DNA from 3 places in the Gordonia malaquae genome. Region 1 is predicted to be linked to each of the others. Evidence: predicted binding sites of a transcription regulator. Region 1 holds the regulator's gene; each other region holds the start of a gene.
What was found. The regulator LexA, encoded in region 1, represses DNA repair genes until DNA is damaged. The targets are predictions, from matches to a motif close to CGAACANNTGTTCG.
Positions count from the first base shown of each region.

Region 1 (10,194 bases):
CGAGATCATCTCCAGCGCAGAGGATCTCGAACACCGCGCTCGTCGCCGCGACCTCGGCCTCTCCGACGCCGAACTCTTCGACTTCTACGACGCCCGCGTCCCACCGAACGTCGTGTCCGCGCGGCACTTCGACTCATGGTGGAAGAAGGCGGGCCGGGCCGATCCGACACTGCTGAACCTCTCGGTCGACATGCTCGGGTCCGACGACGGTCCGTCTGCGGCCGATTTCCCGGAGGCCTGGCAGCAGGGCGAGACCCGCCTCGAGTTGCGGTACAACTTCTCACCCGGCGCACCGGACGACGGTGTCACCGTTGTGATTCCGCGTGCGCTGCTGTCCCACGTCCACGACGGCGGTTTCGACTGGTTGGTGCCGGGCATGCGCAGTGAACTCGCGACAGCGCTGATCAAGTCCCTTCCCAAGGGCTTGCGCAAGTCTATGTCACCCGCGCAGAGATATGCCGATCTCGCCCTCGACCAGCTCACGCCTCGCTCCGAGGCATTGGTTCCGGCGCTCGCGCGAGAGCTCTCGTCGATCACTCGCATGTCGCTCGGTCCGCGCGATTTCCGACCGGACACTCTGCCCGACCACCTGCGGATGCACTTCGCCGTCGTCGACGACACGAAGGGCGCCGTCATCGCTCGGGGCGACCGCCTCGGCGACCTCCGCTCGCAGTTCGGCCCGACCACCGCGAGTCCCACCGCCGACGCCGCCGTCCACACCGCCTGGGCCTCCGACGGCATCGGGACGCTGGACGACAGTCGCGTGCAGACGCTCGCAGGCCAGCAGGTGACGCGGTACCCGACCCTCGTCGTGGTCCCCGGCCGGGGCGTTCGGGTCACCACCGTCCCGAGCCCGGTGGCGCGCGACGCCGGGATCACAGCAGGCGTGCGTGAACTGCTGACACTGGCCATCGCTCCGCCGAGCCGGAAACTCGCTTCGTCGTTGCCGCCCGCACGCAGGCTTGCGCTCAGTCAGAGCCCCTACCGGGACGTCGACGCACTGCTCGCCGACTGCACGCGTCGAGCCGTCACCGACGTCCTCGCACGCGAGAACACACTCGGCGACCTCCGTGGCCCCTCCGACTTCGCGGCCGTGTCTGAGCGGATCACACCGACCGTGCGCTCACTGGCGCCCGAGTACTTCGACCTCGCGGTCGCGGCGCTCGCCGAATACTCCGAACTCAGGCGCACCATCGATTCGCGCACGGGTTCGCTCGCCGCCGACGACGTCGCCGATCAGGCGGCCAATCTTGTGTTCGACGGCTTCGTCGCCGTCACTCCTGGCGCGGCGCTGCGGTCGCTGCCGCGCTACCTGACGGCTGCGCGACTCCGCCTGGAATCGCTCCCGGGGTCGGCAGCCCGCGACAACCAGGGCATGCTGGTCGTCGACCGGGTGATCGCGGCATGGAATCAGCGGCTGGCGCAGGTCCCGGAGGCTCGACAGGACGCGTTGAACGATCTGGTCCAGTGGCAGTTGGAGGAACTCCGGGTGAGCCTGTTCGCACAGCAGTTGGGGACTGCGGGCCCAATATCTGAGAAGCGAGTGCTCAAGGCGATCGCTCAGTTCTGAGGAGTCAAACGCGCTCGCGGAGCTCGTTGATCTCCTTCTGGAAGTCGTCCGCCGATTCGAACGACTTGTAGACGGAGGCGAACCGCAGGTAGGCGACCTCGTCGAGGTCGCGGAGCGGACGCAGGATCGCCAGTCCGACCTCATTGCTCGGTATCTCGGCCGAGCCGAGACCACGTACGGTGTCTTCCACCTGCGAGGCGAGCTTGGCGAGCGCGTCTTCGTCGACGCTGCGGCCTTGACACGCCCGACGGACGCCCTTCATGACCTTCTCGCGGCTGAACGGTTCGGTGACCCCGTTGCGCTTCACGACGGACAGCACCGCTGCCTCCACCGTGCTGAAGCGTCGACCACACTCTGCGCATGATCGACGGCGGCGGATCGCCAGGCCGTCATCGGCAACTCGGGAGTCCACCACTCGTGTGTCGTCGTTCTTGCAGAACGGGCAGCGCATCCCCCGATGATAACGTCCAGCTCGAGGCGGTCAGTACGCGGGAGCAACCAGGGACTGACTCACCCGCAGACCCGACGTGTCCAGACCGTTCATCGCACGCAACTGAGCAACCACCCCCGCCGCGGGCAGATCAGGTGCGATCCGGTGAGCGACGTCCGTCAGCGACTCTCCGGACCGGACATGGACCACCTGGGTGGCCGCCGGAACGTCGGGCGTCGCCGCATCCTGGTACGACCCTCCGATGATCGCGAGGATCCACACCACGCCGGCCAGCACCGCACCGAGAAGCAGCGAGCCGACGACTCGACGACGACGGAACACGGCCTCGGTGTTCGAACGGTTCGTCGCCGGCGAGGCCACGGTCGATCGGGACGCCCGACTGGGCCGGAGGACCGCCCGATCGCGGGCCTCCCACTGCGCCTGCGGCTCATGCTTGAGCGAGTCGACGCCTGCCGATCGTCGTCGTCCTCGCCCTGTCGGGCGGCACACATCGCCGTCCACGCGCGGACTCGAATGATCGACGCGCCGCGTGTCGACGACCGGAATATCGCAGGTCATAGCGGAGATGCGCGCACGCTCGGGTGAGCGGTCCGCGCGAGCGGCGGGGCGGGTGATCAGTGCTTGACTCATCGGAGCCTCCTGTTCGATCAACTGTTCGAAGAACCTTTGTTCGATAGTTAACACCATGGGTCCGACAAAGTCAGCAACACGTCGAACAATTGTTTGAAATCTGTGATCCAGTCGACTAACGTCGAGGTCAGTTCACATGCGATGTTCGAATGGAAAGGACCGACGATGGCGGACAATCCCGATCCCCTGCTCTCGACCTCCACCCTGGAGGCGTCGCTGACTCAGCGTCAGCGTGAAGTGCTCGAGGTGATCCGGAAGTCGGTCCGGGAGCGCGGCTACCCGCCGAGCATCCGCGAGATCGGCGAAGCCGTCGGCCTCACGTCGACATCGTCGGTGGCGCATCAACTCCGGACACTCGAGCGCCGCGGTCTCCTCAAGCGCGATCCGCATCGTCCGCGCGCGGTGAACGTCCGAGACGACAATCGCACGCCTCCCGCCGACGACTCGTCGGAGTCGCTGCCGACGCCGACCTTCGTGCCGGTGCTCGGCCGCATCGCCGCCGGCGGCCCGATTCTCGCCGAACAGGCTGTCGAAGAAGTGTTCCCGATGCCCAAGGAACTTGTCGGCGACGGCTCGCTGTTCATGCTTCGCGTGGTCGGCGAGTCGATGATCGACGCCGCCATCTGCGACGGCGACTGGGTGGTCGTCCGTCAGCAGAACGTCGCCGAGAACGGCGACATCGTCGCGGCGATGATCGACGGCGAGGCCACGGTGAAGACGTTCAAGCGTAAGGACGGCCACGTGTGGCTGCTCCCCCACAACGAGCATTTCGAGCCGATCCCCGGCGACGACGCCGCGATTCTCGGCAAGGTCGTCACGGTGATGCGTCGTATCTGACGCATCACCGCTGGTGGTCGGCGCCGGTCCTCAGGCGCCGACCACGGCACGCGCGGCATCGCGCGCGCCGGATGCGCTGGTCGCCGCGAGCGCTGCGGTCGCGGCGTCACGGCACTGCTGCAACGTCACGCCGCCGAGCTTGAGTCCCACCGCGGGCGACGCCGCCGGGGCGGACGACAACGATCGCACGCCGAGCCCGACGAGTACGCAGGCCAGCAGGGGATCAGCCGCAGCCTCGCCGCAGACGCCGACCGACTTGGAGTGCTTCTCTCCTGCCCGTCCGATCATCTCGATGAGTGCGAGAACAGCGGGCTGCCATGGATCGGTGAGCGACGCGAGTTCAGGCGACATGCGGTCGGCGGCCATCGTGTATTGCGTCAGATCATTCGTCCCGACCGACACGAAATCGACTTCGGCAAGGATCTTGTCGGCAAGTATCGCCGCCGACGGCACCTCGATCATGACGCCGGGAACCATGCCCCGACCACGCACCTGACCGGCGAACTCGCGAGCCTCGTCGACCGTCGCGATCATCGGCGCCATCACCCACGGAACCGCCCCGGCCCCTTTCGCCGCGGCGGCGAGTGCATCGAGTTGCCCGTTGCGGATCTCCGGGTACGTCGCGACTATCCGGTTCCCACGCACACCCATCGCCGGATTCGGCTCGTCGGTGTTCGCGACGAACTTCAGCGGCTTGTCCGAGCCCGCGTCAAGGGTTCGGATCACCACCTTCTGACCGTCGAATGCATCGATGACCTCGCGGTACAGCGCCGTCTGCTCCTCGAGCGTCGGTTCGGTCGCACGGTCGAGGAATGCGAGCTCGGTCCGAAACAGGCCGACACCCTGCACGGGCGCGTCTGCCGCGGCCCGCGCCGACACGCCGTCGGCCACGTTCGCGAGAATGAGGACCGGCTCTCCGTCGGCCGTTGCACCGGGACCCCGCCACGCGGCGATTTTCTCCGCCGTGTCGCGCGCCGCGACGATCGCGGCCGAGATCAAGTCCTCATCAGGGTCGATACCGATGGTTCCGGTGCCGCCGTCGACGTAACCGTGCGCGCCGGTCGGGATGTCGTCGAGGTCGGCCGCGGCGACGATGCACGGGATGCCCAGTTGGCGGGCGATGATCGCCGTGTGACTGCTCGGTCCGCCGAGCCGCATCGCCAATCCGACAACCAACGCCGGATCGAGTCCGGCGGTGTCCGCCGGCGCCAGATCGTCGGCGCACAGGATTGACGGCACCTCGGGCGTCGGGATCCCCGGCTCCGGAAGGCCCAGGAGTTCGGCGATCACCCGGTCGCGGACATCGCGCAGGTCGGTCACTCGCTCCGCCATCAGGCCACCGAGTTTGGTGAACATCTCGACGAACTGTTCAGTGGCCGCGGCGGCGGCGGCCGGCGCCGGGCTGCCCGCGGCGATGAGCTTGGACGCCGCGCCGATCCACCCGCGATCGCGAGCGAGACCCGCTGTGGCAGTGAGGACTTCAGCGGAGACGCCGGTGCTGTGCGATGCCCGTTCGGAGAGGCGTGCGGCCACCACTGTCGCGGCATCGACAAAACGTGCGGCCTCGGACTCGCGCTCGGTGTCGGCCACGGGCGCGGCCGATGCGTCGTACGTCGGCCGCTCACCGATGCGGATGATCGGGCCGTATGCGAGCCCGCCGACCACCGGAGTCCCGGTCACGACGGAACTGGCGGCGAACGGGTTGTCGGCGGATTGCACGGGCGCGGCATCGATCTGGCTCATGTGAGAGAGATTACAAGAAGTCCTTGACGCACCCGACGGTACGGGAGTAAACAAAGATGTAATCCAAGCAAACGAAGATGAATCAACACACAAGTGCTCAGCTGACCAGGAGTCGTCACATGTACGCCGAAGAACGCCAACAGGCGATCGCGAACGAAGTCCGCCAACGCGGCCGCGTGTCCGTCGCCGAGCTGGCTGAACGATTCGCAGTCACCGGCGAGACCGTCCGGCGCGACCTCGCGGTCCTGCAGCGTTCCGGCAGCCTGATGCGTGTTCACGGCGGAGCAGTGCGACTCGACGTCGCCGCCGTCGTCGACGAACCGGACCTCCCGTCGAGGGAGGCCGCGCGTCAGTCCGAGAAGGCCGCGATAGGCGTCGCGGCGCAGCGCTTCCTGCCCGCCACCGGTGGTTCGGTCCTCTTCGACGCCGGGAGCACCACATACCAGGCCGCGACTGCGGTGAGTGGTGACGCACGCCTGCAATTGGTCACCAACAGCGTGCCGATCGCGTCGTCGCTCACCGGATTGTCACGGTCTACGGTGCTGCTGATCGGAGGCAGACTCCGACCGAAGACGCAGGCTGCGGTCGGCGCCGATGCCGTCGAGGCATTCGCGCGACTTCATGTGAGCGTCGGGTTCATCGGCACAAACGGGCTCACCGCCGATCACGGCCTGTCCACTCCAGACTCCGACGAAGCCGCGACCAAACGGGCGATGATCGCCTGCTGCGACCGCGTGGTGGTGCTGGCCGACTCGTCGAAGATGAACCGCCAGGAACTCGTCGGCTTCTCCGGCCTGGAGGACGTCGACGTCCTCGTCACCGACGCCGGCATCGACCCGGCTCTCGTCACCGCACTGACCGAACACGACATCGAGGTGGTCGTCGCATGATTCTGACAGTCACAGCCAATCCGAGCATCGACCGGACGGTTCAACTGGACGGGCCGTTGATACCCGGCGGCGTCCACCGACCGGTCGGTGTTGTCGACCAGCCGGGCGGGAAGGGCGTGAACGTGGCCCGAGTCGTCGATGCCGCAGGGCTTCCGACGATGGCTGTGGCGCCTGCGCACGCGGGCGACTCGTTCGTCCATCACCTCGAACGAGCAGGCCTGCCGCACAGCGCGATCGACGTGGCCGGAGACGTCCGGGTGAACCTGACGATCGCCGACCCCGATGGCGTCACCACCAAGATCAATGCACCCGGCGCGAAGCTCGACGCCGCCGAGGCGCAGTCCCTGGTGACGGCCATCGTCGAGCATGCAGCCCACGCGGACTGGTTGGCGCTCTGCGGCTCACTCCCGCCCGGTCTGCCCGCAACCTGGTACGCCGACGTCATCGGCGCGCTTCGCGGCGTCGGCGTGCACATCGCGGTCGACACCTCAGGCGCTCCTCTGCGTCACGTGGCGGCTGCGGGCCCGGATCTGATGAAGCCGAACTCTGAGGAACTTGCGGAATTGACCGGCGCGGATCCCGTCGCACTCGAGTCCGCCGCGGCCGACGGCGATCCTTCGGAGGCGGCGCGCGCATCCATCGCACTCGCCGAATCCACCCGTGGAGCGGTGCTCACCACTCTCGGCGGCGCGGGCGCCGTGCTTGCGGTCGGAGGCGAAGCCTGGTTCGCCTCGGCGCCCGAGGTGCGGGTCCGGAGCACCGTCGGGGCAGGCGACGCCTCCCTCGCCGGCTATCTGATCGCCGACCACGCCGGCGCCGACCCGGCCGATCGCCTCGCGCGGGCTGTCGCATACGGCTCCGCCGCCGCGTCACTGCCCGGCACCACCCCACCGACCCCAGACCTGCTCGACCACGCACGCATCACCGTCACCCGCCTGTAGACCCCCTCCCCGCCCCACAGCAAGGTAGAAGACAATGTCCGATCCCATCATCGCTCCATCGCTGGTGCTGCTCGACGCCGACGCGGGCGCCGACACCGAGGCTGTAGTCCGCACCCTCGCGGCGCTCGTCGGTGACGCCGGCCGCTCCGCAGACCCGTCCGATCTCATCGCTGGTGCGCTCGCCCGCGAGGCGAGCTCCCCGACCGGATTGCCGGGCGGCATCGCGATCCCCCACGCTCGCGCGGAATCGGTCACCTCCGCGACTCTCGCGATGGCCCGACTGTCCCGCCCCGTCGACTTCGGAGCGAAGGACGGACCGGCGGACATCGTCTTCTTGATCGCTGCGCCCGCCGGCGCGGGCAGCGAGCACATGAAGGTGCTCAGCGCCCTCGCACGCGCTCTGGTCCGCCCGGAGTTCGTCCAGAGCCTGCGCGACGCACCCGACGACACCACGATCGTAGAGCTCGTCACCGACGCCGTCACTCCGAAACCGGCCGCTCCGGCTCCTGCTCCAGAACCCGCTTCCGAGCCGACGGGCAAGACGTCGATTCTCGCGATCACAGCCTGCCCCACCGGCATCGCCCACACCTACATGGCCGCGGACGCCCTCAAACTCGCCGCCGAACGGGCCGACGTCGATTTCGCCGTCGAGACGCAGGGATCCAGCGGGACCACACCGTTCACCGCGGCCCAACTGTCCGCTGCAGACGCGGTGATCTTCGCGACCGACGTCGGTGTGAAGGGCCGCGAGCGGTTCGCCGGCAAACCGGTGATCGAGTCCGGCGTCAAGCGCGCGATCAACGAACCCGACACCATGATCGGCGAAGCGGTGGCAGCGTCCACCGACCCGCACGCACGTCGCGTCGCGGCCGGTGACGGCGCCGACGCCACGAGTGAGACGAACGACGGCGGCATCGGCGTCGGCGGACGCCTGAAGCAGGCGCTGCTGACCGGCGTCAGCTACATGATCCCCTTCGTCGCGGCAGGCGGTCTGCTCATCGCTCTCGGATTCCTGATCGCCGGATACGAGATCGGAAACTCACACGGCGACTCGGGCCTGTCGAACGGCGCGTACGTCGCGCTCAACAACACCCTCTGGGACCTGCCTTCGGGAGGGCTCGCCGAGTACATCGGCGGCGTCAGCTTCGCGGTGGGCGGTGCCGCGATGGGCCTGATGGTCGCCGTCCTCGCCGGCTACATCTCGTACGCGATCGCCGATCGGCCAGGCCTGGCGCCGGGTTTCACCGCCGGTGTCATCGCCGTCACGGTCGGCTCCGGATTCATCGGCGGCGTCGTCGGAGGTCTGATCGCGGGTGTCGTCGCGCTGTGGCTCTCGAAGCTTCCGCTCCCGCAGTGGGCTCGTGGACTGCAGCCGGTGGTGATCATTCCGCTGCTCGGCACGCTGATCACCGGCGCGATCATGTACATGCTGCTCGCCGGTCCCCTGTCGTGGGTGAACACTTCGCTCGAGGACGCTCTCAACTCGATGTCGGGCAGTTCCAAGGTGATCCTCGGCATCGTCATCGGCCTGATGATGTGCTTCGACCTCGGTGGCCCGGTGAACAAGGCCGCATACGCGGTGGGCGTGGCCGGTCTCGCCGCCGCCGACGCCGGCGCAGGCCAGTGGCAGTTCATGGCGGCAGTGATGGCCGCGGGCATGGTCCCGCCGCTGGCTCTGGCGCTCGCGACCACGCTCCGACCGAGTCTGTTCACCGAACCCGAGCGAGAGAACGGCAAAGCGGCGTGGCTGCTCGGCGCGTCATTCATCTCCGAAGGCGCCATCCCGTTCGCGGCGGCAGACCCGTTGCGCGTGATCCCGTCGATGATGCTCGGCGGCGCCGTCACCGGCGGCCTGTCGATGGCGCTCGGCGCCGAACTGCGTGCGCCGCACGGCGGCGTCTTCGTGCTCTTCGCGATGAACGGAACGTGGTGGAAGTTCCTGATCGCTATCCTCGTTGGCATGGTTGTCTCCGCGTTCGCGGTGATCGCCGCCAAGCAGATCAAGCCACGCGCCACCGACGACGCAGCGGACACCGCTCCCGCCGCCGCCACCGCCTGACTCCGACTCCGCTTGACCCTGAAGTAAAAACAATCCGAAAGGCGCACCACATGCCCAGCACCACCGTGACCGTCGGCTCCGCAGTCGGTCTCCACGCTCGCCCGGCGACTCTGATCGCAGAAGCCGCGGCCGCCCTCGGCTCGTCGGTCACCCTCGCCGCAGACGGCGGTGACCCGGTCGACGCTGGCAGTGCGCTGATGATCATGACGCTCGGCGCCGAGAAGGGCGCGACGATCACCGTCGAGAGCGACGACCAGGCCGCCGTGGACACCATCGCGGCTCTGGTCGCGAAGGACCTCGACGCCGAATAGAGCTTCTCTTTCGACACGAACACCGAAGGCGCCCGCATCCGTGCGGGCGCCTTCGGTGTTCCTAAACGATGAGGTCCTCGAGTTCTCCCGCCAGCGCGGACGGCATGCGCACGTGCAGACGAGTGCCGTCGGCGTTGTGCTCGGTCGACAGCACATGCGCGTACTGGTGGAGCCGCGAGATCACCTCGCCCCGGGCGAACGGGACCTGGAGGTCTGCTTCGACGTCGTCACGCTGGACGAACGCGGTGATGCGGTCGAACAGGCCGGGCAGCCCTTCGCCCGTGCGCGCCGACACGAAGACCGCGTCGGGGAACTCCGCACGCAGGGTGGTCATGCGCACATCGTCGATCGCGTCGATCTTGTTGATCACCAACATCTCCGGCGGCGGCGGAAGCTTCTCCTCCTCGAGCACTTCGCGGAGCACCTGACGGACCGTGGAGATCTGCAGATCCGGGAAGGGGTCGGCGCCGTCGACGACGTGGATCAGCAGATCCGCGTCGACCGCCTCTTCGAGCGTCGACCGGAACGCTTCGACGAGCTGAGTCGGCAGGTGTCGGACGAAACCGACGGTGTCGGTGAAGACCACTTCGTGGCCGTCGGCGAGTTCCGCGCGGCGGGTCGTCGGGTCGAGAGTGGCGAACAGCGCGTCCTGCACCAGCACGCCGGCCCCGGTCATGGCGTTGACCAGGCTCGACTTGCCCGCATTCGTGTAGCCGACCACGGTGAGCGCGGGAACGGTGCCCCGGCGGCGGGCCGCTCGTT
Region 1 is NZ_JBBCUB010000002.1:621,140-631,333, forward strand. It holds gene hrpA (ATP-dependent RNA helicase HrpA) at 1-1,570, shown strand, start outside; gene nrdR (transcriptional regulator NrdR) at 1,575-2,021, opposite strand; gene WFK36_RS09975 (LysM peptidoglycan-binding domain-containing protein) at 2,052-2,651, opposite strand; gene lexA (transcriptional repressor LexA) at 2,817-3,488, shown strand; gene WFK36_RS09985 (phosphoenolpyruvate--protein phosphotransferase) at 3,519-5,231, opposite strand; gene WFK36_RS09990 (DeoR/GlpR family DNA-binding transcription regulator) at 5,351-6,121, shown strand; gene WFK36_RS09995 (1-phosphofructokinase family hexose kinase) at 6,118-7,062, shown strand; gene WFK36_RS10000 (PTS fructose transporter subunit IIABC) at 7,097-9,121, shown strand; gene WFK36_RS10005 (HPr family phosphocarrier protein) at 9,172-9,432, shown strand; gene hflX (GTPase HflX) at 9,494-10,194, opposite strand, start outside.

Region 2 (10,194 bases), on a different contig from region 1:
GGTGGCTCTCGCGGCGCTCGGCCTGGCCGACCGCCCGCTGTACGACGTCCCGGCCGCCGACCGCGTCGACTCCGCACTGCGTGCCGCGGCAGTCGTGCCGACGGTGCTCGCCGCAGCGCACCGACTCTCCCGGGGTCAGGAGGTGCTCGATGCGGATCCCGACGCGGACCACGTGTCCGATTATCTGCGGATGGCGACCGGGTCGACCGACGCAGAGGCCGCCGATGCGCTGCGCACCTACCTGATCACCACCATCGACCACGGCTTCAACGCGTCCACGTTCGCGGGTCGGGTCGTGGCGTCCACCGGTTCGGATATGACATCGTCAGTCCTCGGCGCTCTCGGTGCGTTCCTCGGACCGTTGCACGGTGGTGCTCCGAGTCGAGCTCTCGCCGCGCTCGACGACATCGGCGACCCGTCGAACACTCGAGACTGGGTGCGTGGCCGCATCGAGTCGGGCGAGAAGATCATGGGCTTCGGTCACGCCGTCTACCGCACCCATGACCCGCGGTCGGAACTGTTGAAAAGCGTTGTCCAGCAACGCTTCGACTCACCTCTCGTCCACCACGCCACCGCCGTAGAAGCCGAGATCGAGGCAGCGATCAACGAGCTCAAGCCAGGTCGTCGCCTGTACGCGAACGTCGAGTTCTACGCGGGCGTCCTGATGAGCGAGGTGGGCCTGCCGCCCGAGATGTTCACGCCGACCTTCGCCGTCGCCCGAGTCGTCGGCTGGACCGCGAACATCCTCGAACAAGCCGCCGAAGGCAAGATCATCCGCCCTGTCGCCCGCTACGTCGGCCCCCTGCCTGCTCGTTGAGCGGAAAGCTCCCACTGCTCGTTGAGCCGTCTCCGAGGCGCCAGCCGAGGTGACGTGTCGAAGCGTCGCACGGTTCAGCGCAACGAGGACGCACGATCAGGCGCTTGGCATCGCGCATACTGCTGAGATCGCGCTTTTCATCGGCTTACGAGGGCAATGTGCCCTCGTAAGCCGATGAGACGAGCGATCTTTGCAGTGTTAGCCCGATCAGGGCTTGTTGGCCCAGACATACTTGTAGTAGTCGGCGTCCTTGAGGTCGGCGGCAGCGGCGGGATCGACGACCATCGTCGCGTGGCGGTGGAGCTGCAGCACCGACGCCGGGCACGATGCCGACAGCGGTCCTTCGACAGCGGCTGCCACAGCTGCTGCCTTCCCGGATCCGGTCGCGACGAGGATGAGGTGCTTGGCATCGCAGATGGTGCCGAGCCCCTGGGTGATGACGTGCATCGGGACCTCGTCGAACGAGTCGAAGAAGCGGGCGTTGTCCTGCCGGGTCTTCTCGGTCAGGGTCTTGATGCGGGTGCGCGAGGTCAGCGACGACGACGGCTCGTTGAAGCCGATGTGGCCGTTGCTGCCGATGCCGAGGATCTGGACGTCCACCGGGCCGACTTCGGCGATGAGTGCGTCGTAGGCGTCGGCGGCAATCCGGCTGTCAGGTGCCATGCCGTCCGGGGAATGGACGTCGCCGATGTCGATGTGGTCGGTGAACTTGTCACGGATGAACCGCGCATACGACTGCGGGTGCGTCGGCACGAGCCCGACGTACTCGTCGAGCAGGACCGCGTTGACGCCGGCGAACGACAGTCCCTCGTCACGGTGTCGACGGATCAGCTCGTCGTACGTCGCGAGGGGCGACGATCCGGTGGCCAGACCGATGGTCTTCGCTCCGCCTCGGACCGCGTTCTCGACGATGTCGGCCATCACCTGTTCCGGGTGATCGACGATCACGACCTCCATGCGCTACCTGCACCTTCCATAGTGTGTGGGTTCGGTTCGAGGGTACGTTGCTCCGCCTCGACTCCGCTCGGGGAACAGAGGAGTTGCTCGGGGGACTCGTACCGGTCAGCACCAGTCGCGGGAGCGGGTTCCGACTTTGAGGTCGAGTTTCTGGAGGCGATCGGCGACGACGGTCACCGCGCCTTCCGCGTTCTGCACTTTTCCGCGGATGAGCAGAGCGGACGCGGTCTGCGCGAGGGTTCGGTAGCGCGCCCACAGGCCGACGGAGCAGACGACGTTGACCATGCCGGTCTCGTCTTCGAGGTTCACGAAGGTGACACCCGACGCGGTCGCGGGCCGTTGGCGGTGCGTCACCGCTCCCCCGACGAGCACACGGGACCCGTCCGGCACGGCGAGCAGGCCGTCGGCGGGGATCACTCCCATCGCGTTCAGTCGCGGGCGCAGGTACTGCGTCGGGTACGAGCGGGGTGAGATGCCGGTGGAGATCGCGTCGACGGCAGTCAGCTCCACCTCGCTCATACCGGGAAGTGTCGGCGCCGACCGCGGCGAGACGACGGGGAGTTGGTCGTCGCGCATTCCGGCCGCGGCTCCGGCCTCCCACAGTGCGGCCCGCCGATCCAGACCGAAGCACTCGAACGCACCAGCCGTCGCCAGCGCCTCCAGGTGCGCAAGCGTGGGCTCGGTGCGACGCGACAGGTCGGCCACCGAGGTGAACGGGCCGCCGGTGCTGCGATCGTCGACGATCCGCTGCGCCACGTCGTCCGACAGCCCCTTCACCGCGGCGAGCCCGATGCGCACGTCGAGTCCGTCGTTCTCGAGGGTCGCGTACGACAACGACCGATTCACGTCGGGTCGGTGCACCTCGACGCCGTGCCGTCTGGCGTCGGCCACCAGACTCTGCGGCGAATAGAAGCCCATCGGCTGCGCCCGCAGCAGAGCAGCGCAGAACGCCGCGGGGTGATGCAGCTTGAACCACGACGAGTAGAAGACGATCGACGCGAAGCTCTGCGAATGACTCTCCGGGAACCCGAAGTTGGCGAACGCCGCCATCTTCTCGTAGATACGATCGGCCGTGTCGCCGACGATGCCGTGCGTCTCACGCATCCCCTCGTAGAAACGCGCCTTGAGTCGCTTCATCCGTTCCGGCGACCGCTTGGATCCCATCGCCCGCCGCAGTTGGTCGGCTTCACCGGCGTCGAAGCCTGCGACGTCGACCGCCACCTGCATCATCTGCTCCTGGAACAGCGGGATTCCGAGGGTGCGGCCGAGCGACTCGCGCATCGAGTCGTGGTCGAAGGTGACCTTCTCCTTGCCGTCGCGACGTCGGATGTACGGGTGCACCGACCCGCCCTGGATCGGCCCCGGTCGGATCAACGCCACCTCGACGACGAGGTCGTAGAAGTTCCGCGGCTTCAACCGCGGGAGTGTCGCCATCTGGGCTCGCGACTCCACCTGGAACACGCCGATCGAGTCCGCGCGACACAGCATGTCGTACACCGCCTCCTCGCCGAGATCGAGCTTCGCGAGGTCGACGTCGATCCCCTTGTGATCGCGGACCAGGTCGATCGCGTAGTGCAGCGCCGACAGCATGCCGAGACCGAGGAGATCGAACTTCACCAGCCCCACGGCGGCGCAGTCGTCCTTGTCCCACTGCAGCACACTGCGGCCGGGCATCCGCGCCCACTCGGTGGGGACGACGTCGGCGATCGGCCGGTCGCAGATCACCATCCCGCCGGAGTGGATGCCCAGGTGGCGGGGCATCGACGAGATCTGTGACGCCAGGTCTCGAACATCGTCCGGTGCGGAGTCTGGAACCTTGGCCCACGCATCCTGCTGCCCTGGCGCGTATCCGAGCGCACGTGCCATGTCGCGGACGGCCGACCGCCCCCGATACGTGATGACGTTGGCCACCTGCGCACTGTTGGCCCTACCGTGCCGCGAGTACACATACTGGATCACCTCTTCGCGCCGATCCGATTCGATGTCGACGTCGATGTCGGGCGGACCGTCACGCTCGGGCGACAGGAAGCGTTCGAACAGCAGATGATTGCCAACGGGGTCGACGTTGGTGATGCCGAGGGCGTAACAGACCGCGGAGTTCGCCGAACTCCCTCGCCCCTGGCAGAGGATGTCGTGGGTTTTGCAGAACGAGACGATGTCGTGGACCACCAGGAAGTACCCGGGGAAGGTCAGCGTCTCGATGATCGCCAGCTCGTGCTCGATCTGTCGGTACGCGTCCGGGCGGGCGGCGCGCGTCCCGTACCTGCGCAGCGCCCCCTCCTCGGTGAGATGCCGCAGCCACGTCGCCTCGGTGTGGCCCTTCGGGACGTCGAACGGCGGGAGATTCGGGGCGATCAGACCGAGGGAGAACGCGCAGTCGGACGCCAGCTGGACGGCGTTGTCGATGGCGTCGAGGTGCGCAGGCATCAGGCGAGCCATCTCGTCGCCGCTGCGCAGGTGCGCCCCTCCGACGCCGGGCAGCCAGCCGTCGATCGTCGTCATGTCGGTGCGCGCACGCACCGCGGCCACGGCTGTCGCGAGTCGGCGGTTGGCCGGTCCGGCGAAATGTGCGCCCGTCGTCGCCACCGTCGACAGGCGCAGTTCGGCGGCGATGTCGGCGAGGATCGCATTGCGCTCGTCGTCGTCCGAGCAGCCGGACGCCGTCAGTTCCACCGTCACGTAGTCACGACCGAACCGATCGACGAGGTCGCCGAGCGCATCGCGGGCGCCGATCCGCCCGGCCCGCGCCAGTCCCCGACGCACCGATCCCTTCCGGCAGCCGGTCAGTATCTGCCAGTGGCCGTCGCCTGCGGCCGCGGTGATCGCGTCGGCGTCGTACCGGAGCCGCCCCTTCTCCCCTCCGGTCATGTGCGCGTCGGCGATCACTCTCGACAGCCTGCGATAGCCCTCGTCCCCGCGGGCGAGCACCAGCAGGTGATCGCCTTCCGGGTCGACGGCGCCTGCGCGCGGCGCGTCGTGCTGCAGTGACAGTTCCGCGCCGAACACCGTCGGCATGCCGAATTCTCGCGCGGCCTCGGCGAAGCGGACCACTCCGTAGAAGCCGTCGTGATCGGTCAGCGCCAACGCTGTCAGCCCGAGCCGCCACGCCTCCTCGACCATCGACTCCGGCATCGATGCGCCGTCGAGGAAGCTGTACGCGCTGTGGGCGTGCAGTTCCGCGTATCCGATCGTCGACCGTCCGAACGCGATGTCGGCAGGCACGTACTCGCCGCGTTTGCGCGACCATGCAGGCGAATCGCCGCCATCACCGACATTGGGCGGAAACGTCTCGCCGCGTCGGTCCCCCGCCCCCGGGCCTCGGCCCGACAGCACCCTCTCCATCTCCGACCAGGTCGGCGGACCGTTGCTCCACCCCATTCATCCGATTATAGAACACACGTTCGACAAACGGAATAGATAGCCGCAGGATTGCTCGAACCGACTTGATCAATCGAACTACACAGATCCGACACCCGACAGGCACATAATCGTGCCAGCGCACCGAACGCATGCCACATATGAGAACCTGTGTCAGTGACCAGCTACTTCGTGACGGGCGCAAGCGGATTCATCGGCAGTCGAGTGCTGCAACGACTCCTGGCGCGCGACGCCGACGCCCGTGTCACCGCGCTGGTGCGTCCCGGTTCGCTTCCACGTTTCGCACAGATCCTCGAAGGCATCGACGGCGGCGAACGAGTGATCACCGTGCCCGGCGATCTCACTGTCGACGGCCTCGACATCCACGACGCGACGGTGCTCACCGGCACCGATCACGTGATCCATCTGGCCGCGATCTACGACGTGACCGCCGACGACGCATCTCAGGACGCCGCCAACCGCGACGGCACCGCGCGTGTCGCCGCACTCGCGGCCGACCTCGGCGCGACGATGCACCACGTGTCGTCCATCGCCGTCTCCGGAGATTGGGACGGCGAGTACACCGAGGACGACTTCGACCTGGGTCAGGGCTTCCCCACCGCCTACCACCGCACGAAGTTCGAGGCGGAGAAGGCAGTCCGTGAGACACCCGACCTGCGGTGGCGCGTATATCGGCCGTCCGCGGTGGTCGGCGACTCAGTCACCGGCACGATGGACAAGGTCGACGGGCCCTACTACTTCTTCGGTCAGATGTCGCTGCTCGGGCAGTTGCCGTCGTTCCTCAAGATGCCACTGCCGAACCTCGGGTGGGTGAATCTGGTGCCGGTCGATTTCGTCGCCGACTCGATCGTCGCGCTGCTGCATCACCGGCCGGACGACGACTCGCTGGTGTTCCACCTGTCCGACCCGCAGCGGCGGACCGTCACCGAGATGTTCAACGCGCTCGCGCCCGCCTTCGACGCGCCTCGCGGTTTCAACGCGCTGCCCGGCGCGGTGGTCCGCCCGGTGCTCGCCGCCGGTTCGCGAGGTCCGCTGCGTGCCGCGCGCGACGCCGTCGCCGCCCAGCTCGACGTGCCTCCCGTCCTGTTCGACCTCGTCTCTCTCCCCGTCCGATTCCGCAGTGACACGACGCTCGCCGTGCTTCGCTCGCTCGGCGTCGAACTGCCCGATCTCGCCGACTACGGGCCCGGCCTCTGGCGATACTGGTACGAGAATCTCGACCCGGCGAGACATCGCCGCACCGACCCGCGTGGTTCGATGGTCGGCAAGAACGTGCTGATCACGGGCGCGTCGTCGGGCATCGGCAAGGCGACGGCCCGCATGTGCGTGACGCGCGGTGCCAACGTGTTCCTGGTGGCGCGCAGCGTCGACGGTCTGACCGACGTCGCCGACGAGCTGAACGCCGAGACCCCCAAGGACGGCCTTCCCGCCGGACACGCCTACGCGTATCCCGCCGACATCACCGACGAGTCGGCCGTTCAGACGCTCATCAAGTCGATCATCGCCGAGCACGACCACGTGGATGTCCTCGTCAACAACGCCGGACGATCGATCCGCCGGTCGACGCTGAACTCGGTCGACCGTTCGCACGACTACCAGCGGACGATGGCCGTCAACTACTTCGGCGCCGTCTACCTGACATTGGCGTTGCTGCCGCACATGGTGGAACGCCAGGCCGGGCACATCGTGAACGTGTCGTCGGTCGCGGTGCAGAGCCACGGTCCCAGGTTCGGCGCGTACGGTGCGTCGAAGGCAGCGCTCGAGGCGTTCAGCGACGCGACGGCCGCCGAGACTCTGTCCGACCACGTCACGTTCAGCACCGTCCGACTGCCGCTGACCCGGACCAAGATGATCGCTCCCACCGACGCCTACCAGGCGCAGCACGGCATCTGGGGCGTCGACAAGGCCGCAAGTCGGGTACTCCGCGCGATCATCGACAAGCCCAAACGCGTGAACACGCTGATCGGCGACATCGTCGACCTCGGGCACCACACCGTCCCTCGGCTCACCAACCGGCTCATGCACCAGGAGTACCTGCTGGTCGGCGAGTCGGACGCAGCACTCGGCAAGGGCTGAGCTCCTCACTCGTACACTCCTTCCACCGTCCAGGCGCGTTCTCGGTAGCAGAGCAGAAGTGCTCGCGAATCCTCCAGCAACACCTGGGCTCTCGCCGAGACGCTCGTCGGCTCGGCGTCGGTGCCGAACGGCCACGGCCCGGCCCACCAGCAGACCGCGTACGGCCGACGCCCCACCCGGACCTCGGCGGGCTCCGTGGTGAAGCCGCCGCGTGGCGTCACCTCGACCTGATCGCCTTCGGCGTCGAGCAGTTCGGCGTCGGTGTGCGACAGCAATGCAGGCGACGGCCGGGCCAGCCGATCGGGCCAGGCGGCGTTCGGATCACGCGGCGGCACCTGCTCGTCCCCGAGCGTCACGAGCGCGACCTGCTCGGCGGGCCCGCGTCCACCGCTGCGGATCGGCACCCGCACCGACTCCCCGCCGAGGAGACCTTGCACACGGACGAGCGCACGTCGAGCTCGATCGGTGAGCCCGTCGCCGACCGCGGCAGGCAGTCCGGCCCCGACGAATGCGTGCTGCAGAGATCCGGGATCGACGACTTCCACCGGTTCCAGATGCAACCGCGCGATCGGCGAGTCCGGTGCACCGGCCCCACCCGCATCACGTCCCGCCGTACCGGCCAGCCACCCTTCGAGCTGCCAACGGATGCGGTCGGCGGTGGCATCCGGTGTGAGCGGCTGCGCGCACCACCAGGTGCGCGAATGCCGTTGTCCACGTTCGGTTATCGCGTGAACAGTGAGCCGAGTGCACGCCAGCGACGCCGCCGACAGACGCCGGTGCAGCTCCTCGGCGAGCCGACGGCCGAGGAAGGCGGCCGAGTCGATGCGGTCGACGGGGGGATCACACGTGTACTCGACGTCCAGCACGGCCGGGATCGGCGCACGACTCGGCCGCCTGCCGGGCGTTGCGCTCGCCAACCGGTGCGCGACAACGGCGTCCGCCGAGAACCTCGACGCGACGTCGGCGGCAGGCAGTTCGGCGAATGCGCCGAGCGTTCGGATGCCGAGTCGCCACAACAGGTCGACAAGATCGGGACGTGTCGGATCGGACAGCGCGATCTCCACGGTCAGGTCCGAGATCGGCCGGGTCGCCAGGTACGCGGCGTCGGTGCCCGGCGGCACCGACTGCCCGGACCGTGCGGACAGGACCGCGGTGAACAGTTCGTCTGCCACTCCCACTCGCGCTGCGACACCCGTCGCGGCGACGGCGTCGACGATCCGCTCGGCGAGCACCGCCTCCCCTCCGAAGTAGCGCGCAGCCCGATCGGCAGTCACCACCAGCAGCCCGGGACGCAACACCTCCGTGAGTGGGACCACCTCGGTCACCGCCGTGACGACCGGCTCGAACAGTCGGCCGTCACGAGTCGGATCAGCGTCGAACACCACCAGGTCCGGGCACAACGACTGCGCCTGACGTTTCCGCATGCCGCGTCGGACGCCGACGGTGCGCGCCGCCCGAGAACACGCCTCCACCTTTCCCGCATGCAGGACGGCGATCGGCTCGGCCACCGTGATGCCCGCCGTCGACGCGGCCGCAACCGCAGGCCAGTCCGGGCACCACACGGCCATCACCCGACGACCGCCCTGAGGGTCCATCAGTTCGCCACGGCGAGTGCCGGACGCGACGGGCGCTGCACCGAACCGTGCGCCGCGACCAACTGCAGCACCGGATTCTCCCCCGGTGTCGTCTCGCCCATACCCGGGGCGACGAGGTCGAAACCACCCGACGACGGGCGAGCACCCGAAGCCGTCACCCGCACGTCCACGCCGAACCCGCCGATGCGCCCGAAACCGCTCCGCCGCGCGGGCACGTGCCGGTATTCGGTCACCTCGCTCTCGATGCGGACCGATGCTCCGGGCCAGTCGCCGAGGACGAGCAGCGTCGACGACTGCTTGCGTGCCCGGCCCGCCAGGACCCGAGCTCGCGACGGCGGAACCGGCCCGCGTTTGCGGCCAGGACCGAGGTCGGGCCCGAGCACCACGAGATCGATGCCGTCGAGCAGCACCCCCGCAACCTCCAGAGGGTCCACACCGGGCTCGGTGACGACCGCGACGCGACTCAGATCCGCCCCCATGTCCATAGCGGCAGCAAGGTTGAGTCGCGGGAGTCCCACAAGCGCCACCGTGGCACCCGCCCGAGTCACCTCGGCGATGACGGCCATCGGAACGGTGATCGCCCCGGTGGACGCGACCACCGTTCCGCGAGACAGACCCCGGCGCGGGAACAGCGGCGCCATAGCCTCGGGAACGGGGAGCACTGAGGTCTCTGCAACGGCGTCGCCCGACATGCCCGCCAGGCGCCTCCGCAGGGCTTCTACCTCCTCTGATCGTGCCATCACTTCCCCTTCCCACTGTTCGAACTCTTGTTCGATACTGTACGACCGACCTCCGACAACCGTCAACGCTCCTGGTCGCGGCCCCGACCCTTCCGTACGCCACGTAGATTCGGACGCATGCAGTCACGCCTCTATCCGTTCGCCGCGATCATCGCCGCGGTGACGTCGATCGCGCTCACCGCCCTGCCGTGGATCTCGTTGGCCCCGCTCGGCCTCGACTGGTCGTGGAACGGGCTCGCCATGGCCAGCGTCGATCTCGGCGACGATCTCGGCGTGGTCGGCGTCGGATGGGCGGTGGTCGCAGCAGCAGTCGCGGCTATTCTTGCCGCGCTGATCGGCCTGATGCCGTCTCCCAAAGTCCGACCGCTCCTCCCCCTGGCGAACGCGGTCGCAGCCGCTGCATGTGCACTCGCAGCACTCGCACCGCTCATCACGCTCATCTGGCCCGCAGTGTTCTACGGCGACCTGTTCGTCAGCATCGGAGCGACAGGCCTCGTATCTCAGGTTCCACTGAAGACGCCCGTCATCGTCGCGACCACTGCCACGATCCTGCTCACGGCCGTTGTCTGTGCAGCGTCAGCGGTGGCCGCCCGCCCTGGTCCAGTGTCGCGTGCTGACACGCGACACTAAC
Region 2 is NZ_JBBCUB010000004.1:206,707-216,900, forward strand. It holds gene WFK36_RS15405 (citrate/2-methylcitrate synthase) at 1-817, shown strand, start outside; gene nagB (glucosamine-6-phosphate deaminase) at 1,025-1,774, opposite strand; gene WFK36_RS15415 (error-prone DNA polymerase) at 1,880-5,152, opposite strand; gene WFK36_RS15420 (SDR family oxidoreductase) at 5,309-7,228, shown strand; gene WFK36_RS15425 (DNA polymerase Y family protein) at 7,234-8,823, opposite strand; gene WFK36_RS15430 (hypothetical protein) at 8,823-9,563, opposite strand; gene WFK36_RS15435 (hypothetical protein) at 9,681-10,193, shown strand; gene WFK36_RS15440 (ABC transporter permease) at 10,140-10,194, opposite strand, start outside.
Region 2: the regulator LexA is predicted to act here: its motif matches at 5,165-5,178, upstream of WFK36_RS15415 (error-prone DNA polymerase).

Region 3 (10,194 bases), on a different contig from region 1:
GTTGCTGCATTCCTCAAGAACCTGTTCTAACGTTCCTCAGCGTGCCGACGCTTCGAGACCTTCCTGAACCTGTTCGTGGCCGACTGGCAGACGGACGCGAGATCCTGTTGTTCGGCGACAGTCACGAGTGTGTTCTCGGGACCGATCGGCGTGATCTGCCGCAGCGGCCGGACGGGCCGGTCAGTGTCGTCCGATACGATCCCGCCACCGGCGACCAGGTGATCATCGCTCCCTCGCGGCAGGAGCGGACGTATCATCCGCCGCGGCAGATGTGCCCGCTGTGCCCCGATCCGGAAGGGCTGTCGTCGGAGATCCCCGGCGACGGCTACCGGGTCGCCGTGTTCGAGAACCGTTTCCCCTCGTTGACTGGCCAGACGAGCGCGCTGGTCAACGACGACCCGCTTCGTTCCGAAGTCGCAGGTGCGGGCCGCTGCGAAGTCGTCTGTTTCACAAGCGATCACGACGGGTCGTTCGCCGCACTCTCCGACGACGACGCCCGGCTCGTCCTCGACGTGTGGGCGCACCGAACCACCGAGTTGTTCGCGCGCGACGACGTCGCCGAAGTCCACTGCTTCGAGAACCGCGGGGCCGAGATCGGCGTGACGTTGCCGCACCCGCACGGCCAGATCTATGCGTATCCGTTCCGTACTCGTCGCACCGACACGATGCTGCGCAGGGCGACCGAGCACCGGGAGATCCACGGCGTCGAGTTGAGCCGCGCGATACTCGATCGTGAGGTCCACGACGACGAGAGGGTGCTCGTACGCACCGAGCACACCACCGCTTTTGTGCCGTTCGCCGCTCGCTGGCCTGCAGAAGTCCACGTCTACCCGAACCGACACGTCTGCCACCTCGGCGAACTGACGGACGCCGAGACCGACGACCTCGCCGCCGTCTATCTCTCGGTGCTGCGCGCGTATGACGCGCTCTACGGTTCGCCGCTCCCGTATGTCGCGTCATGGCATCAGTATCGGTCGGAGGCCCCCGAGGGGCGACTGCACGCCGAGATGTTCTCGATCCGCCGGACCGCCGACAAGTTGAAGTACCTCGCCGGATCGGAATCGGCCCGCGACGCGTTCATCACCGACAGGACTCCGGAGTCCGTGGCCGCCGACCTCCGGGCGGCGATGAGATGAGCGGCGTTCGCGCCTACGCTCCCGGGCGCGTGAATCTGATCGGCGAACACACCGACTACAACGGCGGTTTCGCGCTGCCGATAGCCCTCGACCGGGGCACCCACGTCGACTTCGATCCGGACCCGACCGCCTCGTCATTGAAGGTCAAGACGATGTCCGACGCGGTCGACGCCGGCTCGGAGGTCACGATCAGCCTCGACACGGTCCCGGGCGACGTCGGCGGCTGGGGTGCGTACGTCGCCGGATGTGTGTGGGCACTGCGATGCAGAGGGGTCGATGTGCCCGGTGGCGCGATGGTGGTGACGTCGGCCGTCCCGGTCGGGGCGGGCCTGTCGTCGTCTGCGGCGCTGGAGTGTGCGGTGGTCCTCGCCTTGTCCGCGGCGGCCGGCGGACCTGATCTGGACCGGAGGACGGTGGCCGCCGTCGCGCACGACGCGGAGAACCGCTACGTCGGAGCCGACACCGGACTGCTGGACCAGCTGAGCATCCTGCACGGTGCCGTCGACACCGCGATGCTCATCGACTTCCGGTCGATGCAGGTGACGCCGGTGCCGATCGAACTCGGTGACGCAACGGTGATGGTCGTCGACTCGCACAGTCCGCACAGCCACGCAGCGGGCGAGTACGGCGCCAGACGACGATCATGTGAGGCCGCAGCCGCCGCACTCGGTGTCCCCGAGCTGCGCAGTGCGGCCGGTGACGACTGGCGTCGTGTGGACGATCCGGTGGACCGTCGACGAGCGCGACATGTCTTGACCGAGAACAGCCGAGTCCTGGACACGGCGGCGGCGCTCACTGCAGGCGATCTGCATTGCGTCGGGCGTCTGATGGTCGAATCCCACGCGTCGATGCGGGACGACTTCGAGATCACCACCTCCGCCATCGACGAGATCGTGCGCACGGCCCTTGGTGCGGGTGCGCATGGAGCGCGAATGACGGGTGGCGGTTTCGGCGGCTCAGTTGTTGTGCTCGCATCGGCCGAGGCCGCCGCGCAGATCGAGGCCGATCTGCCGGAACAGGTGGAACGCTCGGGTCACCCTCGCCCGACGGTCGCTCGGGTCCGCGCGGGCGCGGGCGCGAACATCACCACGCGTTGATCGTCGTTCCGCACCTGCTGTACTGCGGGTTCACCATCGGGTTCCACGCCATCGCACCGATCTTCTGACGAATCGTCAGCTTCACCGGGCCCGTGCCGGGATGGACGACGGCCTGCCACGTCACCCGGTGGGCCCGAGTGGGCGTGACGACAACGCCGCGGCGACCTGTGCGGAGGTTGTGCCAGCTGACGCGCGTGGAGATCGTGTACTCGGTGATGTTGAGCCAGGGGTCGCCCGTGATCGGTTGATTGGCCCGCAGTTCGATGGCCGGTCCGGGCAGCCCGTCAGACGGGAACCTGATGCCGGTGTAGATGTCGACGGGCAGTCGGATCCGCGGCTTCGGCCACGGATTCGCGCTGTCGCAGCGGATGGTCTTCACATAGTGAGGCTCTGCCGACGGCGCCGCGTTCGCCTGCGACGGTCCGACGATCGACGCCGACGTTCCCGCCGCAACGAGCAGCGATGCCGCAATTCCTACAATCCGTGACCGAGTCCCCACCAGTGTCCGCATGGCGACAGTGTGCCAGCACTACCATGGCCGTATGGCGAGAATTCAGATTGCTCAGGACCCGGTCGCCGACGAGCTGCTCTCGACGGACCCGTTTGCACTGCTCGCGGGGATGTTGCTCGACCAGCAGTTTCCGATGGAGCGTGCCTTCGCCGGACCCGCCAAGATCAAGGACCGGTTCGGAACGCTCGACCCGGCGGCGATCGCTGTCGCCGAACCCGAGTCGTTCGCCGATCTGTGCGCCACTCCCCCGGCGATTCACCGCTACGGCCGATCGATGGCCGGAAGAATTCAGGAGCTGGCACGCGTCGTCGTCGACGAGTACAACGGCGACACCGAGTCGATCTGGACGACGGCGCGCAGCGGTGAGGAGTTGTTCGGACGGATCCGGGCTCTTCCCGGATTCGGCGAGCAGAAGGCCAAGATCTTCACCGCATTGCTCGCGAAGCAACTCGATGTGAAACCCGCCGGCTGGACCAAGGTGACCGGCGACTACGGCCGCAAAGGTTTCCGTTCGGTGGCCGACGTGGTCGACGCCGACTCCTTGATCAAGGTCCGCGAGTTCAAGAAAGCCGCCAAGGCGGCCGCAAAGAAGTAGTAGGGCGTACGTGGTACCGCCGGGTACACTTCGCGCATGAGCAAGGCACCCATCGATGCGCGCGAGGTCATCAGCCTGCCGTTCCGCGTCGGATTCGCCACCGCAAGCATCGTGCTCGGCACGGCCGAGTCGATCATCAACGTCGCCCGTATCACGGCCGGCAGCATCGAGACAGAGGTCAACGACGTCCTGGGCGTCCACACATCCGCCGACATCGCTTCCGTCCGAGCACCGCTGACGATCCTCGCGCAGGTCGCCGACCTGCTGAGCCCCGACCGACCATTCGGCCGCATCCTCGCGACGGGTGGCCCACTCGACCGGCTGATCCAGCCGAACGGCGTCATCGATCGACTGACCGCACCTAACGGACTGCTTGAGAAGCTGACCGAGAAGGGCGGCATCCTCGACCAGATGACCGATGAGAAGGGCATCCTGATGCGGCTCGCCGCGAAGGACGGTCCCCTCGATCGGCTGACCCGTGACGGCGGCGTCGTCGATCAGTTCACCGAGAACGAGGGCATCCTCGAACGCCTCACATCCGAGGGCGGGATCGTCGACAAGCTCACTGCACCTGACGGCATCCTCGAGAAGCTGTCTCGCCAGGACGGCCTGCTCGACCGCGCCGCCAGCGACGAAGGACTGCTCGACCAGCTCCTCGGCGAGGGCGGTGCCATCGACCGGCTCATCGAGCCCGGCGGACCGCTCGACAAGTTCACCGAACTGGCGGAGACTCTCGCGTCACTGCCCCCGAACCTCGCGGCGATGCAGGAGACCGTCGATCATCTCAACGAGGTCGTCGAGCTGCTCAACGCCTCGGTCGCGCCGATCGGCGGCATGGTCGAAAGACTCCCCAAGCGGCTCACCCGGGGCCCCGCAGGCAACGGCCGCAACGGTTACGAGCCTCCCGCACTCTGATCAGACCCGCATAGATTCACCCCCTCGGCCGCACCGGTTCTCCGGTGCGGTCGCCGCATTTCCCCGCCCACTGCTCGTTGCAGCCTGGGCAACACCCACCGTTCAACGAAGCCCTGCGAACCCCCTGCCCGTTGAGCGCCTTTCGTCTCGCAGGCTCGCTCAAGACCCGCGAAGCGAGTCGAAGCGTCCGCGCAGACCGCACTGATGATCGAACTCACGAACTAATCTATTGTGCTATACAACACACCGGGCTATAGTGGAGATAACAAACAACACAGACATCACCACCGCAAAGGAGGCGAACACCATGACCAGCACCTTTGATCTCCCTGATTCGCCTCTAGAGCTCGCCCGCCTGCAGGACGCGGTGGCGGTGAAGCTGTCATCGGTGTCGCTGACCCCGATGACCGACGACGACGTGCTGCACATGTCCGAAGTGTTCGAGCGTTCCAATCGCCGGTCCGACGGCATCGGCGCCCGCCTGTACGCGGAGGTCTCCACCCGCGGGGCCTACCGCAAAGCTGGCGTCCAGACTCCGGGCAAGTACCTCACCGCCGCCCTGCGCCTGGGCCTCGGTGCCAGCAAGCGCCGCGTCGCCGCAGCGTTGGCGATCAGCCCGATGTACAACTACTCGGGCGACCAACTCGACCCGGCACTGCCGGCCACCGCGGCAGCGGTCGCCGATGGTGATTTGTCGGTCGATCATCTCACCGAGATCGCCGCCGTCATCGAGGAGATTCCCGCCGCGATTCCTGCCGAAGACAAGGCGAGTGCCGAAGCCGAGCTCGCCGAGTTGTCTCGGCAGTTGACGCCGGAGGGCACCCGCGAAGTCGGTCGCCGGATACTGGCCCACCTCGATCCCGACGGGTCGTTGACCGATGACGCTGACCGCGCCCGGACCCGCGGATTTGCGATCCAGCCGCAGGACAAGCGGCTGATGTCCAAGATCCGGGCGCAACTGTCGCCGTCGCTTCGAGCAAAACTCGAAGCAATTCTCACCCTCTGGGCAGAGCCGGGGATGAACAATCCGGACGACCCGGAGTCCCCGCGCGGCGCGGCCTACGGTGCCGACGCCGAGGCCCTTTCCGCGGCTCGTGAGCGCGATACGCGGTCGCAGTCCCAGCGCAACCACGATGCGCTCGAGGCGATGCTCGACCACCTGCTCGCCAACGGCGCGCTCGGTGACTCCGTCGCCCTGCCCGCCCACCTTGTGGTCACCGCTTCGCTGGAGGATCTCGAGAACCAGGCAGGTGTCGCGGTCACCGCCACCGGCACCCGCCTGCCGGTCACCGATCTGGTCGACATCGCCGCCGACGCCACCCCGTGGCTCGAAGTGTTCGAAGGCCAGTCCTCACAGATCCTGCACTTCGGGCGCGGCCGCCGCCTCGCCTCGCTGGCCCAGAGGCTGGCACTGTTCGGTCGGGACCGCGGATGCACCGCGCCCGGCTGCACCACCCCGTGGTCACGGACCCAAGCGCACCACATGCCTGACTGGCAAGACGGTGGACCCACCGATATCGATCATTTGGGTGGGGCCTGCGGGGGACATAACCGCAGTGTTTCCACCAAGCCCGGCGGGTGGGAGACCACCATTCTCACTTCCGGCCCGTTCAAGGGCCGGGTCGGATGGCGACCCTCCGGCTCGACCGAGCCGTGGAAGGTCAACCACTCGCTCCAGCCGGAAAAGCTGCTCCCGGCCATCCGGGCCACCAAGTCCGGGTCGGCGGTCGAGAAATGGTTGTCGTGCCGGATCCCGGCACCACCACCGGGACCGCCGGCCCCACCCGGGGTCGACGTGGTGCGCAACCCCGCCTGAGCTGCTCAGGCGGGGACACCGCCATGCCTTGGTGCACGTTAGATCGTCACTTGCCTTTCGACTCGCAAGCTCGCTCAAGGAGCAGGGGTCGGCTCGCTCAAGGAGCAGGGACAATTCCACTCAAGGAGCAGGGAAGTTCTGCGAGAGTCGAAAGGCAGAGACAAGACCTATTTGGCGACGCGACGGAGCTTCACATTGGCGAACTCGCCGAGACCCCACTGGCCGAGCTCGCGACCGTAACCGGACTGCTTCACGCCACCGAACGGGAGGCCCGGCAGCGACGTTCCGTGCTCGTTGACCATCGCGTTGCCGACATCCAGGCGCTCGGCGATGTCCTTGCCACGCTCGACATCCGACGTCCAGACCGAGCCGGTGAGGCCGTACTCGACGTCGTTGGCCAGCGCCACCGCCTCGTCGTCGTCCGACACCGAGTACACGACAGCGACCGGACCGAAGATCTCCTCGCTGTACAGATTCATGTCGGAGGTGACACCGGTGATCACGCCGGGCGACATGAAAGCACCCGGACGATCGAGCGCCGCACCGCCGGTGTGCAGAGTCGCACCCTGGCTCACCGCTTCCTCCACCTGACGGACGACCTCGTCGCGGGCGGCGACGGACGACAGCGGCCCGATGAATGTCGACGCTTCCGAGGGATCACCCACCGCCAGCGCATTCACACCATCGACGAGACCGGCGACAAAATCGTCGTACAGGTCGTCCTTGACGATGAAGCGCTTCGGCGAGTTGCACGCCTGGCCCGCGTTCATCATCCGCATGCCCGCTGCCTTCGCACCCGCAGCACGTGCATCGTCACTGTCGAGGACGATGAACGCGTCCGACCCGCCGAGTTCGAGCACCGACTTCTTCAGGTTGCTCGCCGCGATCTGGGCGACGGCGGCGCCTGCACGACTGCTGCCCGTCAGCGAGACGCCCTGGATACGGCGGTCGGCGATCATCGTCGCCGCCTGCTCGTTGGTGGCGTAAACGTTGATGTACGCGTCAACCGGCGTGCCCGCAGCATGCGCGATCTCCTCCATCAGCGCAGACGACTCTGCACAGATCGGCGCGTGCTTGAGCACGATGACGTTGCCCAGCAACAGGTTCGGGGCGACAAAACGCGCCACCTGGTAATACGGGAAGTTCCACGGCATGATGCCGAGGATCGATCCGACGGGGACACTCGTCACCGACGACTCCGCGGCGCCCTGCGGGTCGAGTTGCTTCGTCTCGAGGAGCGCAGGGCCGTTCTCGGCGTACCAGTCGTAGATCATGGCGGTCAGGGCGAGTTCGCCACCAGCCTGAGGCAGCGGCTTGCCCATCTCCTTCGAGATCACGGCGCCGAGTTCGGCCGCACGGTCTCGGTATGTCTGGGCAGTAGCTCGCAGGACTGCCACACGCTCGTCGATCGATGTGGTGCGCCACGACTGGTAGGCGGCAGCGGAGCGTTCGAGGATCGGATCGATCTGGTCGTCCGAGAGCGTCTCGAACTCCTTCTCGACGATGCCGGTGGACGGGTTCGCGGTCACATAAGACGTCATGTGCCCGACCATACGCCGACTTATGGCCCATCGGTCGGGATCTGGGTGAGCTCTGCGAAGACGCTGGCCAACGACGCGATGTAGTCGTCAACTCCATCAGCGATCCGGCCGCCGGCATTGACCGACAGCGTGACCGTGTCACCGATCCGGTGCACGCCGTGAGTAAGACTGTGAGCGCTCGACAAGTAGGGGAATCCCGCGGTGAATCGGACAGCGCCGCCGCCAAGCGTCAAGTCGGCAGCGCCCCTGTGCACCGGCGAGACCACTGTCCATCCGGCGACCGAGGCAGGTGGCGGAGCGCCCGAACCGAGTCGCGCCGCAGTCGCAACAAGGACTGCCGGCGAGGATTCTGCAGCCCGGCGAGATGCCGCGCGTTGGGCAGACGACACCCGAGCGCGAGCAGCCGCGATTTCGTCGGCGATCAGCGACGCCCGAAGCCCCCGGTCACGGACATCTGCATGGAGACCGACGCCGACCGTCTGGAAGCAGTTCCGCGCCGCCGAATCCCGATCGTCGTCGAATGCGACCGTCAGCTCCACCGACGCGTCGCGGACGGGCGCGTTGAGGAAGCTCGGAAGCACCTCCGCCAATCCAACGAGCACGCCGACCGTCGACGATCGTCCGGCCACCCGCAGAGACGCGGCATCGACAGTGAGGGTACGAAGCTCGCGCGGTCCTTCCGGACTGACATTCGCCCGTGTCGGCGCGACGTTCGCGCGACCGCCGTCGGGTTCTTCGGCGGCCCACGCCGCGAGGCCGAGGGCTGTCGCACGCAACAGATTCGGCCCGATCAGCAGGCCAGACCTCAGTGCCGCCAAACGAGTGTCGTCGATCGCCACACGTTTGTCCCGCAGGAACGGTGCGGGCTCGCGGCTGAACAGTGCGCGGGCGATCGCCGAGACACGTCGGCCGTCGCCCACCGCATGCGATATCTGGAGCACGGCAACACGTCCCAGTCCATCGACCCGTGGAACCCCGGCGACTGCGTCGAACACGTGCACCCGCCACAGCGCAGACGATTCGCGCAGTGGACGGAGCGCGGTGACGGCGGCCAGGCACGCAGGCCAATCGTCACCGGGTCTTACGACGATCGCGTCGTCTCGGATCGGTGCGGGCGCCCAGCGCGGGAAGTCGAGGTCACCGGGCACCGTGCGGACGGCCAGGTGCAGGTCGGCTATGGCCGCAGCACGGCGACGCAGCTCCTGCACGACGTCCGGCACTCCACCGCGGTCGAAGGCGAAGAGCAGGAACTGGTCGTTCACTGTGCCTCGTCCCAACCAGTACATCGCGGCGTCTGTGGGCGCCATGGAGAACATCGATATCCCTTCCACCACTACCTGAATGCCATCAGCCAATGGCAACGTGGGAACGTAGCGTCATGGCAATCACGACCGCCGGCGACATCGATCCGGCCACTCCCGTCATCGTAGGCGTCGGTCAGGCGTCCGAACGCCTCGGCGACGCCGACTACCGTGGGCTCGGCGAAGCGGATCTCGCGGCCGACGCCGCCCGCGCCGCGTTCGCCGACACCGGTGTCGACCCGGCGCAGGTCGCGGCACTGATCGACGTCGCGGCCGCTGTGCGGTCGTTCGAGAAGTCGAGTCCGGCGTCGTCGTCTCCACTGGGCCGGCCGAACAACATGCCGCGTGCTGTCGCGGCGCGCATCGGAATGGCCCCTCGCCGGGCCGTCGAAGAGGTCACCGGCGGCCAGAGCCCGCAGCACCTGGTCACCGAGTTCGCCACGGAGATCAGCGCCGGCCGCACCGATGCCGTCCTGCTGTTCGGGGCCGAGGTGATGTCGACGGTCCGTGCCGCCCTCAAGCAGGATGAGCGTCCCGACTTCACGGAGGATCTCGAGGGGCAACTGGAGGACCGCGGATACCAGATCGCAGGCCTCACCTCGATCGACGAGGTGAAGCACGGCGTGGTGATCCCGATCGCGCAGTACTCACTGCTGGAGAACGCGCGCCGCCACCGGCTTGGTCTGTCGCAGTCGGAGTACGCCTCCGACATGGGCGCGTTGTTCGCGCCGATGACTCACGTCGCCGAGTCGAATCCCCATTCGGCGAGCACACACGTGCATTCGGCCGACGATCTCGCCGTCCCGACAGAGGAGAATCGGCGCGTCTCCGTCCCGTACACGCGCCGACTCGTCTCACGCGACCAGGTCAATCAGGCTGCCGCCGTGGTTCTCATGTCGGCGGGAGCGGCGACGAAAGCAGGCATCGATCCGTCACGGTGGGTGTTCCTGCACGGGTACTCCGACCTGCGCGAACCGCCGCTGCTCGAACGCCCCGACCTGTCCCGGTCCCCCGCTGCGGCGGCCGCGCTCGATGCAGCGTTGAAGATGGCGGGCATCGGCATCAACGACGTCAGCTCGCTGGACTTGTACAGCTGCTTCCCCATCGCCGTCTCGAACGCCGCCGACGCACTCGGCCTGGCAGCCGACGATCCTCGCGGCCTGACGGTCACCGGCGGTCTCCCCTACTTCGGCGGTCCGGGCAACAACTACTCGATGCACGCGATCGTCGAGATAGTCGACCGATCCCGACGCGCACCCGGTTCGTTCGGACTCGTCGCCGC
Region 3 is NZ_JBBCUB010000001.1:768,176-778,369, reverse strand. It holds gene WFK36_RS03865 (alpha/beta hydrolase) at 1-30, shown strand, start outside; gene galT (galactose-1-phosphate uridylyltransferase) at 42-1,136, shown strand; gene galK (galactokinase) at 1,133-2,233, shown strand; gene WFK36_RS03850 (hypothetical protein) at 2,220-2,744, opposite strand; gene WFK36_RS03845 (HhH-GPD-type base excision DNA repair protein) at 2,776-3,339, shown strand; gene WFK36_RS03840 (hypothetical protein) at 3,376-4,254, shown strand; gene WFK36_RS03835 (HNH endonuclease signature motif containing protein) at 4,562-6,070, shown strand; gene WFK36_RS03830 (NAD-dependent succinate-semialdehyde dehydrogenase) at 6,238-7,611, opposite strand; gene WFK36_RS03825 (condensation domain-containing protein) at 7,632-8,918, opposite strand; gene WFK36_RS03820 (acetyl-CoA acetyltransferase) at 8,990-10,194, shown strand, end outside.
Region 3: the regulator LexA is predicted to act here: its motif matches at 4,452-4,465, upstream of WFK36_RS03835 (HNH endonuclease signature motif containing protein).